DNA from 3 places in the Limnohabitans sp. Hippo4 genome. Region 1 is predicted to be linked to each of the others. Evidence: riboswitches for the same ligand, from Rfam matches in the RefSeq annotation. Region 1 holds a riboswitch; each other region holds the start of a gene.
What was found. A riboswitch is a leader RNA that binds a small molecule or an ion and turns the genes downstream of it on or off. The one in region 1 is predicted to bind glycine.
Positions count from the first base shown of each region.

Region 2: it holds a riboswitch for glycine, as region 1 does, so the genes downstream of both, B9Z46_RS04505 (D-amino acid dehydrogenase) here and B9Z46_RS08790 (D-amino acid dehydrogenase) in region 1, are expected to answer to the same signal.
Region 3: it holds a riboswitch for glycine, as region 1 does, so the genes downstream of both, gcvT (glycine cleavage system aminomethyltransferase GcvT) here and B9Z46_RS08790 (D-amino acid dehydrogenase) in region 1, are expected to answer to the same signal.

Region 1 is NZ_NESE01000002.1:709,727-716,597, forward strand. Features, by position in the region: gene B9Z46_RS08770 (alcohol dehydrogenase) at 1-517, opposite strand, end outside; gene B9Z46_RS08775 (alpha/beta fold hydrolase) at 548-1,588, opposite strand; gene B9Z46_RS08780 (hypothetical protein) at 1,642-2,055, opposite strand; gene B9Z46_RS08785 (alcohol dehydrogenase) at 2,091-3,140, opposite strand; gene B9Z46_RS08790 (D-amino acid dehydrogenase) at 3,237-4,502, opposite strand; glycine riboswitch at 4,567-4,674, opposite strand; glycine riboswitch at 4,685-4,778, opposite strand; gene B9Z46_RS08800 (benzoate-CoA ligase family protein) at 4,797-6,362, opposite strand; gene B9Z46_RS08805 (helix-turn-helix transcriptional regulator) at 6,503-6,871, shown strand, end outside.
Region 2 is NZ_NESE01000001.1:953,444-960,314, reverse strand. Features, by position in the region: gene B9Z46_RS04530 (NAD(P)-dependent oxidoreductase) at 1-289, shown strand, start outside; gene B9Z46_RS04525 (cyclase family protein) at 303-1,370, shown strand; gene B9Z46_RS04520 (tripartite tricarboxylate transporter substrate binding protein) at 1,395-2,369, shown strand; gene B9Z46_RS04515 (SMP-30/gluconolactonase/LRE family protein) at 2,391-3,311, shown strand; gene B9Z46_RS04510 (hypothetical protein) at 3,317-3,721, shown strand; gene B9Z46_RS04505 (D-amino acid dehydrogenase) at 3,655-4,932, opposite strand; glycine riboswitch at 5,091-5,178, opposite strand; gene B9Z46_RS04500 (M20 aminoacylase family protein) at 5,189-6,364, opposite strand; gene B9Z46_RS04495 (tripartite tricarboxylate transporter substrate binding protein) at 6,367-6,871, opposite strand, start outside.
Region 3 is NZ_NESE01000002.1:336,935-343,805, reverse strand. Features, by position in the region: gene B9Z46_RS07130 (electron transfer flavoprotein-ubiquinone oxidoreductase) at 1-1,470, shown strand, start outside; glycine riboswitch at 1,505-1,607, shown strand; glycine riboswitch at 1,625-1,755, shown strand; gene gcvT (glycine cleavage system aminomethyltransferase GcvT) at 1,770-2,927, shown strand; gene gcvH (glycine cleavage system protein GcvH) at 3,006-3,377, shown strand; gene gcvP (aminomethyl-transferring glycine dehydrogenase) at 3,437-6,340, shown strand; gene B9Z46_RS07110 (GNAT family N-acetyltransferase) at 6,337-6,822, shown strand; gene B9Z46_RS07105 (radical SAM protein) at 6,835-6,871, shown strand, end outside.

The DNA.
Region 1 (6,871 bases):
ATTTCTTCAACGCACTGTAGGTGGTGACGCCAGCACAAGCCAAGGGCGCTGCTTGGGCTGGTTCGAGTCCTTCAATGTCAACCAAGTAGCGTGGATGCGGAACGATCACATATTCTGCAAAGCCGCCTGGTCTGACAACACCCAGAGCTTGCGGTTTGATGCAAATATTTTCCTCGCCACGCTGACACGCGGGACATTCCCCACAACCAATCCAAGGGTGTAACAGCGCAACGTTTCCTGTTTTGACACCTCCCGCGCTGTGAGCATCAGGCCCGGCAGAGACCACTTCACCGACAATTTCGTGACTCAATGTCAGAGGTGGTTTGATGCCACGTTCCGCCAAGGTTAATTTTTTCCCACCACCTAGGTCGTAATGACCTTCCCAAAGGTGTAGATCGGTGTGGCAAACACCAGCCGCGCGAACCTTGAGCAGGACTTCGGTGCCTTGAGGCTCAGGCATGGGTTTTTCTACCATTTCTAGAGCCTGTCCGTGGTGAAGTACACAGTAGCAACGCATTTATTTTCCTTAAGTTGTGAGAAGATTTTTTTAAACCGAGCGGGGCGCAAGCCAACTATCAAGCGCTGGCCACATGCGCAATTCAGCACCGCGACCGGCGACCAATCCGACATGACCGCCTTTGAGAATCAGTTCTTGACGGTCGGGACTGCCCACCTTGAGAACTAGGTCACGAGAGGAGGCATAGGGCGTGATGTGATCATCCTGAGCAAGCAAATGGAGGAAAGGTATGCGGATGTCTTCCAATTTCACTGTTTGTCCGCCAATTTGCCATTGGCCTTCCATCAATCGATTGCCGCGCAGGAAGTCATTGACCATTTGACGGAAGACACCACCTGGAAAGGGAATGTTGTCACTTTCCCATTTGCCCATTCGAAGATTACTGCGAATCACTTCTTGCTTGTCTGCGTTGTTCAGCAGGTTCATTGCACCTGCAACTTTTCCAAAAGGACGAAGTGCGCGAAGAGCGTTTTGCACCCACTCGGCCGGTACGTTGCCGTGTTCGGCCAGCAGGGCTTCCTCGTCAAAGTCTTCGCCCATCCAGGCCTTGAGCGATTCGAGGCCGTCGCTGTTGACCGGAGTGGCCATGCAAACCAGATTTTTAAGCGGTGAGGCTTTGCTGCCATTGGCGCTGGCACTCAACGCAGCCCAAAGTACAGCTAGCAAACCTCCAACACAATAGCCGATGATGGACAGTTCTTTTTCACCACTGTGTTGCAAGACTTGTTTGACACAAGCTGGTAATCTGTCGAGTACATGATCTTCAAGTGTCAAGTGTTGATGGGCTTTGCGCGGACGTCCCCATTCGATCATGTAAACGTCATAGCCTTGCATTAGCAAGAATTCGACCATGCTTTGACCGGGCACTAAATCCAAAATGTAAGGCTGATTGACCAAGGAGGTGACGATCAGCACAGGCACTCGGTAAACGTTGTCGGTCAACGGTTTGAAATGGTGAAGCTTGAGTGTGCCCTGAGCGTGGATGGTGTTCTTGGGCGTAGCTCCCAAAGGACCTGTCAGGTCGGCAAAATCAGTACCCGGCAAACCTATCCGCTCTAGAGTACGTTGCACAGGATTAGGCAAGCTAGGTAGAACGGCTGGGCGGGTCGAATTAGTTTTCACTCTCAACCCCTTGTTTGGATCAAATCACTGGCTGGCTTGCGATTGCGCGTGGGACGAGATGTATTTACTATTTGATCTGCATTGGCATTGCCCCCAGACACCGCTAGCGCTTGGACAAGCCGAGAAAGTTCTGCAGCCACTTGTGCCAGCCCATCTTCAAGTCGACCCATGCGCTCGTCTAGCGCTTCAAAATCATTTCGCGATGGCAGATTTGCTGTGGCCAACGAGGCCTGCGCAAGTTCAGAAAATTGCCGATGAAGAAGTTGCATTTCGTTCAACTGCCGATTCATGGCTTCGCCAGTGTGCTCATTTTTAAGCATTTGTGAAACGGCTTCACTCCACTGTGCTTCACTTTTGGCAATCCAATCACGCCACATGCGTGCGGGACTCAGGGTGTTCCAATCAGGTTGTTCCATGTCTACTCTCCGAAGTTTGTCTTAAGCTAGTCGAATTATTTAAGGATGGTGCGACCGCGAATGCGACCAGCGCGCAAGTCCTCTAAAGCCTGTGTGGCGGTGTCCAACGATTGTGTTCCTAGGGGTAGGTCGGGTAGTACACCCGTTTTTGCGATGACCATCAGTTCCTGCATTTCCTGCAGACTGCCCACATACGAACCCGTGACGCTCACAGCTTTCATTGACACCATCGCAGGCACGATAGGTGATGATCCTCCAAACAAACCGACGCAAACCAATTTACCTGCTTTGCGCAAAGCTTGAAAGCCGAAATTGAAAGTGGCTGCTGCACCCACAAAGTCAATCGCTGCGGCTACGCCGCCAGTTGCCTTCATCAGAGATTTGAGTGCACCTTCTGCATTGGGGTCAATGATCTCGCCTGCTCCTGCCTCACGGGCAATATCCCACTTGCTCTTGTCCAGTTCAAGCACAATGGGCGGCGTTTCAAACATTTGCCGTGCCAGTCGAATGCCTGACAATCCCACACCGCCTGCACCTATGATGAGCAATGGATCTTTCGGGCCGAGAGGCGCAACTTTTTTGAGAGCACTGTAGGCGGTTAAGCCGGAACAAGCATAGGTGCAAGCTTGTTCTTCTGGCAGATTGCCGTAATCAAGCAAGTATCGCTCGTGCGGAACGACAGTGTGTGAAGCAAACCCACCATCGCGGTGAATGCCCAAAGCTTGTGGACTGTTGCACAGATGCTCATTACCTGTTTCGCAAAGAGCACAAGTGCCGCAGCCAATCCATGGAAAAACCACGCGTTTGTCGCCAACTTTAACGCCCTTGACCTCAGGTCCCACAGCCACGACCGTACCAGCTATTTCGTGACCAAGAGTCCGAGGTGGTTTGACGGTACGCGTCATGTCGAGCTTGATGTCATTGCCGAGGTCAAAGTAACCATCGTGCAAGTGCACATCGCTGTGGCAAACGCCACAACTTCCGACCTTGATGACCACCTCGCTGCCAAGCGGGTTGGGTATATCTCGAATAACTTGCGCAAGTGGTCGGCCAAAGGCTTCGACTTGGTAACTGATCATGGACATGGTTGTTTCCTTAATGTGGCGCCGCTTGGCCATTCGGCCTTTTTTACTGCTTTGCGGATAAATTATTTAAAAATGGATGAATTTGAAATTTGAAAATCATTCCTGATGAGCGAGGGCCAGTTCTGAAATCCCGCTTTGCTCTTGTGACCAAGCCATGACATGACCTGCAAGTTGATGTGCTGTGATTGCGCTCAGTGTCCAACCAAGGTGGCCATGTCCTGTGTTGTAAAACACATTGGCTTTTTTGCCTACGCCCACGCGAGGCAGCATGTTAGGCATCATGGGACGCAACCCTGCCCAGGGAATGACCTTGCGAGTATCGATTCCAGGGAAGCACTGGTTGACCCATTGAATTAAGGGTTGAATGCGGTCTGCACGGATGTCCAAATTGATGCCGTTGAACTCTGCGGTACCTGCCACGCGGAAACGGTCAACGCCTAAACGGCTGGTGACCAATTTGGTCTCGTCATCGAGAAGACTGACCTGAGGTGCTGCAGCCTGACTGGCGCCATCTGGCAAATTCACCGTGATCGAGTAACCCTTGACTGGGTAAATGTTCAGTCGATCACCCAATTGCGCAGCCAGTCTGCGGCCATGCACACCTGCACAGATGACGATGCCATCAAAAGTCAGTGAGTCGGTCTCTCCAGCGTGTTTAACTTGTACAAATGCACTTTGACCATTTGCAGCCACACTCAGTACCTCATGTTCGTTGAGGATTTTCACGCCTAGACGCTCGCATGCTTTGGCCAGACCATAGGTGAATTTGTGAATGTCTCCTGTCGAATCACTTTCGGTGAAGTAACCACCGTAGTAATTGCCTTGCAGCGTGGGCTCGATGACCTTGATCTCCTCAGGGGTCACTGCGCGACGGGGCAGGCCCCCCTGCGCAAGCAACTTAGAAACTTGTCCGGCGTGGTCAAAGCCTTTCTTATCTCGGTAAAAATGCAGAATGCCTTCGCGTTTGTGATCGAACTCAATGCCTTCGGCCTTGGCCCATGCGAAGTGGTGCTCACGAGATTCAATGGCGAGCTTGGCTGTGGCAATGGTGTTGTCCTTGTACTTTGTCATGGCGGTCATGAATTCGGCCATCCAACTTAGCTTGTGCCATGTGGGCGTAGGATTCATGAGCAGAGGCGCGTCGCTTTTGAGCATCCACTTGAGGCCCTTGATGATGGTGGAGGGGTGCGTCCAAACTTCAGCGTTTGAAGCTGAGAGTTGCCCCCCATTGGCATAGGATGTTTCCATGCCTGGATATCGATTTTTTTCGATGAGGGTGACATCAAAACCTTGCTGAATCAAGGTATACGCAGATGTGACGCCCGTGATACCACCGCCAATAACAACCATGTGCTTTTTCATGGAGACTCTCCCTTGTTTAACCGTCTCAAACAGGTTGACACACGGCACACCGAATGTGTGCTGCATGACCCCCTCTGTTTGAAACCTGAGAGATTCACCGAACGTTAAAGTTCAGTTTGCTCCTGCGGTGGACCGAGATGACGAATCTCAATCACTCTTCAGAGTATTTGACACAAATGTGTCTATCCAAATCGGTCCTTTTGCCTGAGAGTTTCCGGGGTGGTTGCTCCTTCGGCGCTCTGCAAGAATGCGCAGAGTCTCTCCCGATTTGGGAAATGTGATCTGACTTGATCTTCAGGTGCCTTGTTGCTCCTGATCTCGCAGTCGAAATCGCTGAATCTTTCCTGTCGCAGTCTTGGGTAACTCTGCTACAAATTCGATAAAGCGTGGGTATTTGTAGGGCGCAAGGCGCTCTTTCACAAATGCTTTCACCTCTACTTCATTTAGGTTTTGTCCTTCTTTCAGCACAATAAAAGCTTTTGTTTTTGTGAGTCCGTCTGTATCTTCTTTTCCGATAACTGCGACCTCCAAAATTGCAGGATGCTGTACCAATGTGGCTTCCACTTCGAAAGGCGAGACATAGATGCCGCTGACCTTCAGCATGTCATCGTTGCGTCCAGCGTAAGTGTAGTAGCCATCCACATCACGGCTGTATTTGTCGCCACTTTTGGTCCATACGCCTTGGAAAGTGTCGCGAGACTTTTCGCGGTTGTTCCAGTACATCAATGCACTGCTAGGACCTTTGATGTAAAGATCTCCAATCTCGTTGTGACCGGTCACGACGCTGCCATCTTCATTGCGAAGTTGTACTTCATAACCAGGTACTGCTTTGCCTGTAGTGCCGTAACGGACATCGCCAGGTCGATTGGACAGAAACACATGCAGCATTTCGGTTGAACCGATGCCATCAATGATCTCGCAGCCGAAATGACTTGTCCAACGCTCACCGATTTCACGTGGTAGTGCTTCACCAGCCGAGGAACACAGACGCAAATTCACCGCGTCTTTTGAAGGCAACTCTGGGCTTGCCAGCATTCCGCCATATCCTGTTGGCGCGCCGTAAAACACGGTTGGTTGGTGACTCACCAAGCGCTTGAATGTGGCCTGTGGGGTAGGACGTTCGGCCATCAGCACCACACTGGCGCCAACACTCAATGGGAAAGTAAGACCGTTGCCCAATCCATAGGCAAAAAACAATTTGGCAGCAGAGAACACCGTATCAGTCTCTTGTAAATTCAGTACCCCTTTGCCATACAACTCTGCGGTCCAGTAAAGGTTGCCTTGGCTGTGCACCGTTCCTTTGGGTTTGCCGGTTGAGCCAGATGAATAGAGCCAAAACGCAGGCTCATCGGCCAAAGTCGATGCAGGCAATACGGGCTTATTCTGGGCTACAAAGTCAGCCATGTCGACTTGGTAGTTTGTCAAACTGGAGGTGGGGCGAGAGACCACCACCTGCCGCACTTCGTTTTGTTGCAAATGCATTGCATCTTGCAAGGTTGGTAACAAAGCGCCTGACACCAATGCTGCTTGTGCGCGGCTGTTGCTCAGCATAAAGGCGTAGTCTTCAGCAGTTAGTAAGGTGTTGACTGCGACGGGTACCACCCCTGCATAAAGTGAGCCCAGAAAAGCCACAACCCAGTCGATGCTGTCTTGCATCAGCAAAAGCAAACGCTCTTCACGTTTAAGGCCCATAGCCTGAAGGCCGCCTGCAAAGCATCGAATTTGGTCTGCCATTTGGCCGTAGCTGATTGATCCAAAGTCGTCAATCAGTGCTGTCTTGTCTGCTCGCGCTGAATTGATAGCGACGATGTGTTGTGCAAAATTAAATTCTGTGTTGGGAGCGCTTGCGTTTGGGGTCATTTTTGTCTCTCTATCTCTTATTTTCGGTATTTCAAAAATTTTGATATGAACTATTGTGCATTTCATGTAGTATGCATTAAAGTGCATGTTTTGTGTAGATATTTTATAAGGGTTTACCCTAAAATTTGGAAAATATAGACATGTTGTTAAGAGATCAAGATCACATTTACACACCCCATTCTGAACTGCATCGCAACTCATTTTTGCTGGCATTAGGTGAGCGAGCTAGAACATTGCGCTTGCGCAAAGGCATGACCCGAAGAGCAGTAGCCTTAGTTGCAGAGGTTTCTGAAAGACACCTTGCCAATTTGGAGTCTGGTTCGGGTAATGTTTCAGTGCTGTTGCTTCATCAGCTTTCGCAAGCCTTAAAATGTTCATTGGCAGAGCTGTTGGGTGACATCAGCACCAGTTCGCCCGAATGGCTGTTGATTCGTGAGCTACTGAGCAAACGCACAGAGCCTGATTTGCGTCGTGCGCGCTTGCAGCTGAGCGATATGTTTGGTGAGAGT
Region 2 (6,871 bases), on a different contig from region 1:
GGCCGCTTGCAAGCCTGGTGTGATGCTGGTCAACACAGCGCGCGGCGGCTTGGTGGATGAACCCGCCTTGTTGGCGGCGGTTCAAAGTGGCCATGTGTTTGCCGCAGGTCTAGACAGCTTTGCAGTAGAGCCGATGACAGCGCCTCACATCTTTCAGGGTGTGCCACAAATCTTTTTAAGCCCTCACATTGGCGGCGTTACCAGCGATGCTTACATCAACATGGGTGTAGGAGCGGCCAAGAATGTGCTCGCAGTTTTGAGTAAATATTCTCAAGCGGTTTCTGCATAAGGTTCTAGCCATCATGATGCAACGCTGGAAAAACGCACCGCCTGGCAGCCACTGGGGAGAGTTTGGCCCAGACGATCGTTTGGGACGAATGAACTTGGTCACGCCAGACAAGGTGCGCCAAGGTATTGCGGAGGTCAAAGTAGGGCTGACATTTTGTTTGTCCTTGCCCTTGGATGTACCGGGTGGAAGGTCTTTGAATGCACGGCGTATGCCCCCGCGTTTGTTCGGTACTTTGCGCGATGGCGTCAGCGCCGGTGTGCAGGGCTACTGCTGGTCGTACGCCTCAGAAGATCCCAACTTGACTGATGTCGTGTGCGACGAAGTCATGCTGATGAACACGCAATATTCAACACAGTGGGACAGCCTGGCTCACATGGGCAGCCGCTTTGATGCCGATGGTGATGGCGAGGCTGAAGCTGTTTTCTACAACGGCTTTAGAGCAGGCGTTGAGATTCACCCCGGTTCGACCGATTCAACTGCTGCAGACGATTGGGCACGCTATCCAGACCCAGATGCAAACGCCTTGGGTGTTGCCAATTTGGCGGCACATGGCGTTCAGGGGCGAGGTGTGTTGATTGATTTAGAAAAACACGTGGGTCGCAAAAGAGTAGCTGTGGGCTATGACGCATTGATGCGCATTTTGGATGCAGACAAGGTCCATGTTGAAGCCGGTGACATGGTGTGCTTGCACACTGGTTTTGCAGACACCTTGCTGAACATGCGCAAGCAACCCGACCTACAACACCTGAATGAAACGGGCAGTGGTCTGGATGGCGAAGATCCAAAGTTGCTGAATTGGATCAGTGATACACGTCTGGCCTGCTTGGTGGCCGACAACCCAGCCGTGGAGTTGGTGCAAGCTGTGTCACTCACCAAGCCCGCTGGTATGAAACGGCCGCGCTTGCCCTTGCACGAACATTGCCTGTTCAAAAACGGCATCCACTTGGGTGAGTTGTGGTTGCTCACGCCATTGGCACTATGGCTTCGAGCGAATCAGCGCTCTCGATTTTTACTGACTGCACCGCCCTTGCGTTTGCCGGGTGCAGCAGGATCACCCGTGACACCCATTGCGACAGTTTGAACAATTTGAAAAAAGGAAGACAACATGAACCGACGATTAATGAACGCTTTGCTATGGGCAGCAGGTGTGACGTTCACACTGAGCGCACCCGCAGCCATGGCCGCTTGGCCCGATGGCAAGCCTGTGAGCATTGTGGTGCCCTATGCACCCGGCGGAACTGCAGATGCGTTGGCAAGGCTGATTGCGCAGCACTTGGGCACCAAACTGTCCACCTCCGTCGTGGTGGTGAACAAAGCAGGTGCAAGTGGCATCATTGGCGCGCAGGCTGTGGCGCAAGCCTCACCCGATGGCTTTACGGTTTTGTACGACGCAACACCGTTGTCGATCAATCCGCATTTGCAAAAAATGCCATTCGATGCAGAAAAAGATTTGATTCCTGTCACGCAAGTGGGTGTGACACCCATGTTGCTGACGGTGCCCAAGACCTCCACATTTGCAACCGCACAAGACTTACTGAAGGCGGCCAAACAATCGCCTGGCAAATTGACCTTTGGTTCCGGTGGGCAAGGCACGGTGCAGTACATGGCACCTGAGTTGATGAACCAAGCTGCAGGCGTCAACATGCTGCACATCCCTTACAAGAGCGGTGGGCTGGCGGTGACCGCTGTGATTGCCGCTGAAGTGGACATGGGTTTTTTCAATTTGCCGGCCATCAGTGGTCATGTCAAAAGTGGCACGGTCAAAGCGCTGGCCATTACTTCTGCGCAACGTAACCCCGCGTTTCCAGATGTACCGACAGTCTCCGAAATAATTGGCAAGCCCTATGAGTCTTATGAGTGGAACGGTATTTTCTTGCCCAAAGGCACCTCACCTGAAATTGTGAATCGTCTGCAGGTTGCGGTTAAAGAGGTGTTGGCTATGCCCGAAGTCAAAGGCAAGTTCGACAGTCTGGGTTCGCGCATTGTGGCTTCTACACCTGAAGAGTTTCGCAAGTACTTGGCAGGCGAGACCCAGCGATGGGCTGCCACGGTGAAGGCTGCGGGCATTAAAAAAGAGTGACAATGCACTCAAGGTTGCCACATGATCATGCTTCAAAATCCACTCATTCGACCTCTTGAAATATTTAGCGCCATGCCTGAGAAATTCAGGCAGACTGGCGTGCGCAGTGAATGGGCCGATGTGAATCAGGGCGGGCGATTGGCGGATTCATTTTTGGAGGGCCCGGTATTTGACACGCATGGCAACCTCTACGTCACCGACATACCTTTTGGCCGTGTGTTTCGAATTGATCCAAAAGGAGAGTGGGACTTGGTGGCGCAATGGGATGGTGAGCCCAATGGCATGAAGTTTCTAAGCGAGACCGAGTTGCTGGTCACCGATTACAAAAACGGTTTGATGCGCCTGAACATTCAAACGGGGCGAGTCAAAGCATTTCTTGAGCGTCGCAACAGCGAAAGCTTCAAAGGTGTCAATGATTTGGTGCTGGACGCCCGGGGCAATGTGTACTTCACAGACCAAGGGCAAACCGGCATGCACGACCCCTCTGGGCGGGTGTACAGACTGTCGCCCGATGGCAAGTTAGACCTGTTGCTGAACAACGTGCCCAGCCCCAATGGCATCGTGCTGTCACCCGATGAGCGGTTTTTGTTTGTCGCTACAACGCGCGGCAATGCTGTTTGGCGCATGCCTTTGTTGAGCGATGGCAGCGTGTCGAAAGTGGGGCAGTTTTTCACATCCTATGGACCGAGTGGTCCTGACGGTTTGGCCATGGATGAAAGTGGCCGACTGCTGGTGGCCAATCCTGGACTGGCTTATGTGTGGGTGCTGTCACATTGGGCGGAACCCGAAGAAATTCTGACAGGACCCAAAGGCGCGTCTCTCACCAACATGGCATTTGGTGGCAAAGACCGGAAAACCTTGTATTGCACAGACTCAAGCAATGGCAACATATTGATGGCCGACATGTCCGTGGCCGGTTGTCTGCTGCATCGCGCAAAATAGGGGGCATGTCAAATGAACAACTCCTTACCCCAGAACAGCTCAAAGCGCTGGCCGTTCACCCCCCGCATCACTGCAATTGCGCCCTGAAAATCTGCAAAGGCTGGGAAAGCGTGCCCGACGCGCGCTGGCCTGCTGCCCAAATGCAAGCTGCAGGCACCCTCAGGCAAGAACTAGCCGAAGGCCAAGTGGAATTGACCTTCGAAGAATTCCACCCCAACGGTACGCGCTATGACTCACCGAACGCGCCCATTGCAGTGGACTACTTTCCCTACAACCGCTGCGACGTCTTCAAGTGCATCACATGCCAATGTGCTGTCTTGAAGTACACCGAATACGGCGGTTATTACGTGGACACACGTGCCAGGTTGGTCGATCCTGAAATGATCGTGGCACGCTCAGCAGAAGCCTGAGCCGCCACTACTTCCGCCACCATGTCTGCCGTCACGGCAGACAATGTCCAACCTAAGTGACCGTGACCTGTGTTGTAAAACACATTGGCAGCTTTGCCACGACCCACGCGGGGCATCATGTTGGGCATCATGGGACGCAAGCCAGCCCATGGAACCACGGAGCGGGTGTTGATTTTGGGGAAGCATTGATTGACCCAATCGACCAATGGCTTGATGCGGTCAGCGCGGATGTCACGGTTGTAGCCGTTAAATTCTGCAGTGCCTGCCACACGGAATCGGTCGTCGCCTAAACGGCTGGTGACCAACTTGGTCTCGTCGTCCAGCAAGCTGACCTGCGGTGCGCCTGCTTGGCTTTCAGCGTCGTTCAAATTGACCGTGATGGAATAGCCTTTGACAGGGTAGATGTTGACGCGGTCACCCAGTTGTGAAGCAAATTGTTTGCTGGCAACGCCTGCGCACACCACCACGCTGTCAAACGTATGAATGCTGGTAGGCGCATCAGAGTGGGCCACCGTGATCTTGACTTGGCTGTTGTCGCTTTGAATGTTGGTGACGTCTTGGTCATACAAAGTGCGAACGCCTAAATGCTTTGCAGCCATGGCTAAACCGTTGGTGAACTTGTGGATGTCTCCCGTGGCGTCACTTTCTGTGAAATAGCCGCCGTAGTATTTGCCAGCCAAAGTGGGTTCGATGGCTTTCATTTCTTCGGGGGTCACCGCATGGCGTGGCAAGCCACCCTTGGCCAACATTTCAGAAACTTTGCCTGCGTGGTCAAAGCCCTTTTTGTCGCGGTAAATGTGCAAGATGCCTTGCTTTTTCAAATCGAAATCAATGTTTTCAGCTTCAGCCCAAGCAAACAAATGTTGTCGTGCTGCCACAGCCAGTTTGGCTGTTTCAATGGTGTTCTTTTCGTAAGCCGCCATGGAAGCCATGAACTCTGCAAACCAAGAAATTTTGTGCCAGCTGGGTTTGGGATTGACCAGCAGCGGCGCATCACTTTTGAGCATCCATTTCAAGCCCTTGATGATTGTGGAGGGGTGTGTCCAAACTTCTGCATTCGAGGCAGACAACTGTCCGCCATTGGCAAACGACGTCTCCATGGCGGCATAGCGGTGACGCTCAAACAAGGTGACAGAGAAGCCGCGCTTGGCCAGTGCATAAGCAGTGGTGACGCCGGTGATGCCGCCGCCCACAATGGCAATAGTTTTCATGATTCAGATCTTTCAAAACGTCGAAGGGTTGAGCCATGACACAACTGTGCCAGTGGCGCCCCTTCTGTTTTGGACCTGAGAGATTCACAACACGCTGGGGTGTTGCTTGCTCCTGCGGTGGGTTTGCGGACGAAAACGCAAACCACTCTTCAGAATGAAATATGACATCGGTCCTTTTGCCTGAGAGTTTCCGGGGCGGTTGCTCCTTCGGCGTTGCTTTTAAGCAATCTCTCCCGATGCCACTGATGAGATCAATTTACACCTTGAGGAATTCCCTCGTCAAGTGAATCCAATAGTCAGAACCTGTTGCAATGTTGTCATCGTTGAAGTCGTAACCCGGGTTGTGCACCATGCACGCGCCCGCGGAGTCGCCATCACCGTTGCCAATGAGCAAATAACTGCCAGGAATTTTTTCCAGCATGAAGGCAAAATCTTCGCTGCCAGTTAAAGGCGGACCATTTAAAACAACGCGCTCAGCGCCGACCAAATCCAAAGCCACTTGCCTTGCAAAATTGGTTTCGTTTTCTGAATTCACCAACACGCAATAGCCTTCTTTCCAGTCGACTTCGGCCTTGCAGCCAAAGCTCTCGGCTTGCGATGTGGCAATGGCTTTGATGCGTTGCTCGAGCAATTTGCGAACACCAGGGTCCAAAGCGCGCACACTCAATTCAAGTGTGGCCAATGCAGGGATCACATTGTTGGCCTTGCCCGCTTGAATGGAGCCCACCGTCACCACAGCGGTGTGCAGTGGATCGACATTGCGAGACACCACAGTTTGCAAAGCCATGACGATAGACGCTGCAGCCACCAAAGAGTCTGCTGCGCGATGCGGCATACCGCCATGTCCGCCTGTACCATTCACGCGAATGGTGACGTAGTCACTAGACGCCATGGCACTGCCACTGCGAAACACAAATTTGCCCACAGGCACGCCAGGCATGTTGTGCATGGCAAAGATGGCATCGCAAGGGAACAAGTCAAACAGACCGTCTTGCATCATGCGCAGCGCGCCGCCACCGCCTTCTTCGGCCGGTTGAAAGATGAGGTGCAACACGCCATCAAACGCGCTGTTTAATGCCAACTCGTGGGCGGCGGCTAGCAGCATGGCGGTGTGGCCATCATGGCCGCAGGCATGCATCAGTCCGGGCTTGGTGCTCGACCATTCGGCGCCACTGGCCTCTTGAATGGGCAGGGCATCCATGTCGGCACGCAGGCCCAAGCTGCGTGTGCTGGTGCCGCGTTTGAGTGTGCCTACCACGCCGGTGCCCCCCAAACCGCGGTGAACTTGGTAGCCCCAAGATTCAAGCTTGGACGCCACCAACTCAGCGGTGCGATGTTCTTCAAACGCCAACTCGGGGTGGCGGTGAATGTCACGCCGGAGTTGGATGAATTCACCCACTCTGGCGGTGAGCGCTTCGCGCAAGTAGGTCATGCTTATTGCGGTTGCAAGTTGATGGACTTGGCAATGGCGCGGAACTGTGCAGTGCCATCTGTATAAGCTTTGCTCACAGCTTGCATTGACAAAGGTTTAGCCATCAACAAGCTGTTGGCTTCCATGCCGGCCAAAACAGAAGGTTCTGTCAAGGCATCGGTAATGGCTTTGTGCAGCACTTGAACCGTGGCTTCAGGTGTGTCTTTTTTCACAAAGTAACCTGTCCAAATGTTGAACGTGAAGTTCTTCAAAGATTTGCTCTCGCTGATGGCGGGATAAGACTTGACAGACTCCAGACGCTCACTGTTGAGCATGGCCAAAATCTTGAGCTTGCCTTGTTTTTGCAATTCGTCATAGTTCTTGCCAAAAGGGGCCAAGAAAATATCGACTTGACCGCCCAACAAATCTTGATTGGCGGGTGCGCCACCTTTGTAGGGCACATGTGTCATGGGGATGTTGGAAATTTTGGACAAGTGTTCACCCAACAGGTGATAGAAGGAGCCAGGG
Region 3 (6,871 bases), 370 kb from region 1:
TTTCCCAACTGGAAAGAAATGGGCGCCCCTTTAAATCAACCGGTCACGGAAGACATCTTCTTGATGACCACTGAAAACGGCGCCACACGCGTCCCCAATTTCGCCCTGCCACCCTGCTTTCACAACGATGGCAACTACATCATCAGCTTGGGCAACCTCACCCGCTGGTTAGGCGAACAAGCCGAAGCCTTGGGCGTAGAAATTTTCCCAGGCTTTACGGCGGCAGAAGTTTTGTACAACGCCGACGGCTCCGTCAAGGGTGTGGCCACTGGCAACATGGGCATCGGCAAAGATGGCGAGCCAACGGACAGCTTCCAATTGGGCATGGAACTGCATGCCAAGTACACCGTGTTTGCTGAAGGCGCGCGGGGCCATTTGGGCAAGCAGGTCATTGCCAAGTTCAAATTGGACGACGGCAAAGATCCGCAAAGCTACGGCATCGGCATCAAAGAGTTATGGGAAATCGACCCTGCACGTCACAAAGCTGGCTTGGCCTTGCACAGCGCTGGCTGGCCCTTAGACGAAAACACCTACGGCGGCTCTTTCCTGTACCATATGGAAGACAACAAAGTGGTGGTGGGTTTTGTGGTGGGCTTGGATTACACCAACCCTTGGCTCAGCCCCTTTGAAGAATTCCAACGCTTCAAAACACACCCCAACATTCGCTGGTACTTTGAAGGCGACGAGGCCAAAGGCATTGCGCCAGCTAAACGCATTTCTTATGGTGCGCGTGCCATTACAGCAGGTGGCCTTTTGTCCTTGCCTAAAACTGTGTTCCCAGGTGGCGCCTTGGTAGGTTGCGATGCGGGGTATCTCAATGCCAGCCGCATCAAAGGAAGCCACGCAGCCATCAAGACTGGCATGTTGGCAGCCGAAGCGGCCTATGACGCATTGCAAGCTGGACGCGCGCATGACGAACTCAGCGCGTACCCAGAAGCTTTCGAGAACAGCTGGTTGCACACCGAGTTGAATAAGGCCCGCAACTTCAAGCAGTGGTTCAAAAAAGGCCGCACAGTGGGCACGCTCATGACCGGTGTGGAGCAATTTGTGTTGCGCGGCCATGTGCCATGGACAATTCGCCGTGCAGCGGCCGATCACACTTACCTCAAGCCTGCGGCTGATTGCCAACCCATTCAGTATCCCAAGCCCGATGGCAAGCTCACATTTGATCGATTGTCCAGTGTGTTCATCAGCAACACCAACCACGAAGAGAATCAACCGGCGCACCTTACCTTGAAGGACGCCAGCGTGCCGGTGGGCATCAACTTGGCCAAATTTGCAGGCCCCGAGGCGCGCTATTGCCCTGCTGGCGTTTACGAATACGTCAAGAACGAAGACCAATCCGATCGTCTGCAAATCAATGCGCAAAATTGCGTGCATTGCAAAACCTGCGACATCAAAGATCCAACACAAAACATCGTCTGGGTCACACCAGAAGGCGGTGGTGGACCTAACTACTCTGGCATGTAAAAAGTGCTGGCAGGTTCAAAAGACCTGTTTATAATTTGAGCCGTCAGGAGAGTGCAGGCTTGTAAAAGACTGCCACCGAAGGCGCAGGAAATCTTTAGATTTCTGAACGCTCAGGTACCCAGGACTGACAAACGTTGTTAACTTTGTTTATCAACGCATCCTCACTGGAGAGAGAGGGCGGACCATCCGGTCGAACCCTCCACCGAAGGCGCAACCCGCAGTGAGTCTTTCCCCCGAAAGACACAACCGGCGAATCGCTCAGGTAAAGCGGACAGCGAGGGCAATCCATGATTTCGGTCATGGTTTTACTTTGCCCTTGGAGAATTCAATTGTCCGCTGACACCGCTTTGCTCAACACCCCCCTCAATGCTTTGCACATAGAGCTTGGCGCACGCATGGTGCCCTTTGCCGGTTACAGCATGCCCGTTCAATACCCCATGGGTTTGATGGCCGAGCACCATCACACACGCGCCGAAGCAGGTTTGTTTGATGTGTCGCACATGGGCCAATTGCGTTTGGTGGGTCCCGATGCCGCGGCAGCCTTTGAATCTTTGATGCCAGTCGATGTGATCGATTTGCCTGTGGGCAAACAGCGCTATGGTTTGCTGCTCACCGACGAAGGCACCATCATTGACGACCTGATGTTTGTCAACCGCGGCACTGATATTTTTGTGATTGTGAACGGTGCTTGCAAAGTCAATGACATCGCACACATTCAAGCGCGCATTGGCTCGCGATGCCAAGTCATTCCCATGCCCGAGCGCGCCCTCTTGGCTTTGCAAGGTCCTAAAGCGGTTGATGCTTTGTCACGCATGGTGCCAGGCGTTGAAAAGTTGGTGTTCATGACTGGCGCAGCGTTTGAATGGCAAGGTGCGGATCTGTTCATCACACGTTCTGGCTATACCGGTGAAGATGGGTTTGAGATTTCTGTGGGCAATACCGAAGTGGATGCATTTGCCCGCGCCTTGTTAGCGCAAGCAGAAGTGAAGCCCATTGGTTTGGGTGCTCGCAATTCCCTGCGCCTCGAAGCGGGATTGTGTTTGTACGGCAACGACATCGACACCACCACTACCCCTATCGAAGCAGGCCTCAATTGGGCCATTCAAAAAGTACGTCGCACAGGTGGCGCACGCGCTGGTGGTTTCCCTGGTGCCACCATCGTGTTGGGCCAATTGGATGGCACGCATCCTCTAACTCGCAAACGTGTCGGTTTGATTGCGAAAGAACGTGTGCCCGTTCGCGAACATGTAGAACTGCAAAGCTTGCAGGGCGTCAAGATCGGTGAAGTGTCCAGTGGTTTGCTCGGCCCCACCACCAATGTGCCTGTCGCCATGGGCTATGTGGACGTTGCAAATGCTGCAATGAGCACGGTTGTGAATGCCATGGTGCGCGGCAAAGCAGTGCCCATGACGGTCAGTGCCATGCCTTTTGTTCCTAATCGTTATTACCGCGGCTAAAGATCGCCCAACAATTGTGATCTGACCCCGATAATTAATGTTGATCTGACCCCAATTAAATTATTCAAGGAGAGAAAAATGAGTTTGAAGTACACCGAAGAGCACGAGTGGATCAAGGTTGAAGGCGATGTGGCCACTGTGGGCATTACGCACCATGCGCAAGACGCTTTGGGTGATGTGGTGTTTGTGGAGTTGCCTGAAGTGGGCAGCAGCTTTGAACAAAAAGCTGTGGCTGGCGTGGTCGAGTCTGTGAAGGCTGCAGCCGATGTTTACATGCCCATTAGCGGTGAAATTACCGAAGTGAACGAAGCCCTGCGTGACGACCCCTCTTTGGCCAACACCGACCCCCTGGGTGCCGGTTGGTTCTTCAAAGTGAAGTTGTCGGATGCATCGCAAGTGAATGCTTTGTTGGACGAAACAGCGTACACAGCGTTTGCTGCATCCAACTGAAATCAGAATTGAAATTTTGTTGCTTGTTTTGATCGAACTTTGCGTTTGAAAGCCCCACCATGTTGATGTCATCTGCCACCCCTTTAAGCCAACTCGAAAACAACAGTGAATTCATTGCACGCCACATTGGCATCAGTGAAGCAGATGAGCATCACATGTTGTCCGTCATTGGTGTGGCATCTAGGCGTGCTTTGATTGAAAGCATCGTGCCAGCTTCGATTGCGCGCAGCCAAGCCATGAAGTTGCCTGCGCCAGTGACTGAAGCCAGCGCATTGGCAGAGCTCAAAGCCATGGCGCAACAAAACAAGATTCTCAAAAGTTTCATTGGCCAGGGCTATTACGGCAATCACACACCCGGCGTGATCCTTCGCAACATTTTGGAAAACCCAGCCTGGTACACGGCCTACACACCCTACCAAGCCGAGATCAGCCAAGGCCGCATGGAAGCTTTGGTGAATTTCCAAACCATGGTCTGCGATTTAACGGCCATGCCCATTGCCAACGCATCGATGCTGGACGAAGCCACAGCGGCAGCTGAAGCCATGACCTTGGCCAAACGCTCGGTCAAATCCAAAAGCAACAACATCATTGTGGCGGGCGATTGCCATCCGCAAACGATTGAGGTGATTCAAACACGTGCTGCGCCATTGGGCTTGAATGTGTTGGTGGGCTTTGCACCTGAGTTGATGAAGCAACACGACTACTTTGCAGTGGTCGCGCAGTACCCTTCCACCGCGGGCATGATTCACGATTTGAAAGATGTCATTGCACAGGCCCACGCCGCGCAAGCCGCCTTCATCGTGGCCGCCGATTTGCTGGCCCTCACCTTGGTCACACCGCCCGGCGAATTGGATGCCGACATTGTGGTGGGCACCACCCAACGCTTTGGCATGCCCATGGGCGCCGGTGGCCCGCACGCAGCTTACCTGGCCTGCCGTGACGACTTCAAACGCTCCATGCCTGGCCGCTTGGTGGGCGTGAGTGTGGACGTGCACGGCAACCCCGCTTACCGTTTGGCTTTGCAAACCCGCGAGCAACACATTCGCCGCGAAAAAGCCACCTCCAACATTTGTACTGCGCAGGTCTTGCCTGCGGTCGTGGCCAGCATGTATGCTGTTTATCACGGGCCCGTCGGTTTGAAGCGCATCGCACAACGCGTGGCCAGTTACACAGCCATCTTGGCAGAAGGCTTAGAGCAACTGGGTTGCAAATTGGCGCATAAATCTGCCTTCGACACTTTGCAAGTGATCACCGGCGCACGCACAGATGCCGTGTTGCAAAAAGCCTTGCTCAAAGGCATGAACCTGCGCAAGCTCTCAGCCGACAGCATTGCCGTGTCTTTGGACGAAACCACCTCGCGTGACGACATCGAAGCGCTTTGGTCTAGCTTTGCAGAAGGTGGCCAAGCCCTGCCCGATTGGGCGCCATTTGAAAAAGGCCTCGACAGCCTCATACCTACAAGCTTGCGCCGCACCAGCACGTACCTCACGCACCCTGTGTTCAATCGTTATCACTCCGAAACAGGCATGCTGCGCTACATCCGCCAGTTGAGCGACAAAGATTTGGCCCTCGATCGCAGCATGATTCCGCTGGGCTCTTGCACCATGAAGCTCAATGCCACCAGCGAGATGATTCCCATCACGTGGCCTGAGTTTGCCAACGTGCACCCCTTCGCACCAGCCGATCAACTCAAGGGCTATGCCCTGCTAGATGAACAGCTACGCGAGTGGTTGTGCCAAGCCACCGGCTACGCAGGCATCAGCTTACAACCCAACGCAGGCTCACAAGGTGAATACGCTGGCTTGTTGGTCATCAAAGCTTTCCACGAAGCCAAGGGCCAAGGCCATCGCAACATCTGCCTCATCCCCTCCAGCGCCCACGGCACCAATCCCGCAAGCGCTCAAATGGCGGGTATGCAAGTGGTCGTGACGGCTTGCGATGCGCAAGGCAATGTCGACATGGCGGACCTCCAAGCCAAGTGTGAACAGCACAGCGCCAATTTGGCGGCGGTCATGATCACCTACCCCAGCACGCATGGTGTTTTTGAAACGCAAGTCAAAGCGCTGTGCGAACTGGTACACCAACACGGCGGCCGCGTTTATGTGGACGGCGCCAACATGAATGCATTGGTGGGTGTTGCAGCCCCAGGCGAATTTGGTGGCGATGTGAGCCACCTCAACTTGCACAAAACATTCTGTATTCCGCATGGCGGTGGCGGCCCAGGTGTAGGCCCTGTTTGTGTGGTCGAAGATTTGGTCCCTTACCTGCCAGGTCATGCCACCGGCGGCTTGAAAGTCAACGGCGTAGGCGCTGTGTCTGCGGCGCCTTTAGGCAATGCTGCCGTGCTGCCCATCAGCTGGATGTATTGCCGCATGATGGGCGCAGAAGGTTTGAAGCACGCCACAGAAGCCGCCATCTTGGCCGCCAATTACATCAGCCAACGCCTGGCCGATCATTACCCAACCCTGTATGCCAGCGTCGGCGCCAACGGCAAAGCGGGTCACGTGGCCCACGAGTGCATTTTGGATTTGCGCGGCTTGAAAGAGACCAGCGGCGTGATGGCCGAAGACGTGGCCAAGCGCTTGATGGACTATGGCTTCCACGCACCTACACTTTCCTTCCCAGTGGCCAACACTCTCATGGTGGAACCAACCGAAAGCGAAACCCTGGAAGAGCTTGATCGCTTCATCGACGCCATGATTGCGATTCGCAACGAAGTGCGCCAAATTGAAAACGGCGATTGGCCACAAGACAACAACCCCCTCAAGCATGCACCGCACACAGCCGCCAGTTTGATGGCCGCAGATTGGAACCGTCCTTATTCACGCGAAGTGGGTGCTGCGCAAGCAGGACGCCCATTGAGTAGCGTGAAGTACTGGCCGCAAGTGGGCCGTGTGGACAACGTTTACGGTGATCGCAACCTGTTCTGCAGCTGCGTGCCCATGAGCGACTACGCCTCATGAGCACTTTACAAGTTCAACGCGTTGATTACCTCAACGAAAATGATGCAAAAGCACTGGTCTTTTTGCTCGACGCCTATGCGCAAGATCCGATGGGCGGCGGCGAGGCACTCAAGCAAGAGGCTACTGCGCGTTTGTGCGCAGACATGGCACGAATTCCAGGCGCTGCCAGTTTCATTGCTTGGTTAGACGGCCAACCCATTGGCCTGATCAATTGCTTTGAAGGCTACTCCACCTTCAAAGCCAAGCCCTTGCTCAACGTGCACGACATTGCCGTCTTGGACGGTCACCGTGGCCAGGGTGTTGGCCAAGCGCTGCTTCAAGCCGCCGAAGCCCATGCCCTTTCGCGAGGCTGCTGCAAGCTCACCCTGGAGGTTTTAAGTGGCAACGCACCAGCCATGCAAAGCTACAAACGCTTTGGTTTTGAACAATACGAACTCGATCCAGCTGCCGGACAAGCTCAATTCATGCAAAAGTGGCTGTAAAGTCACGGGTGCATGAACCCCTCGCCGAATTCAAAGCCTTTTAGCGTCT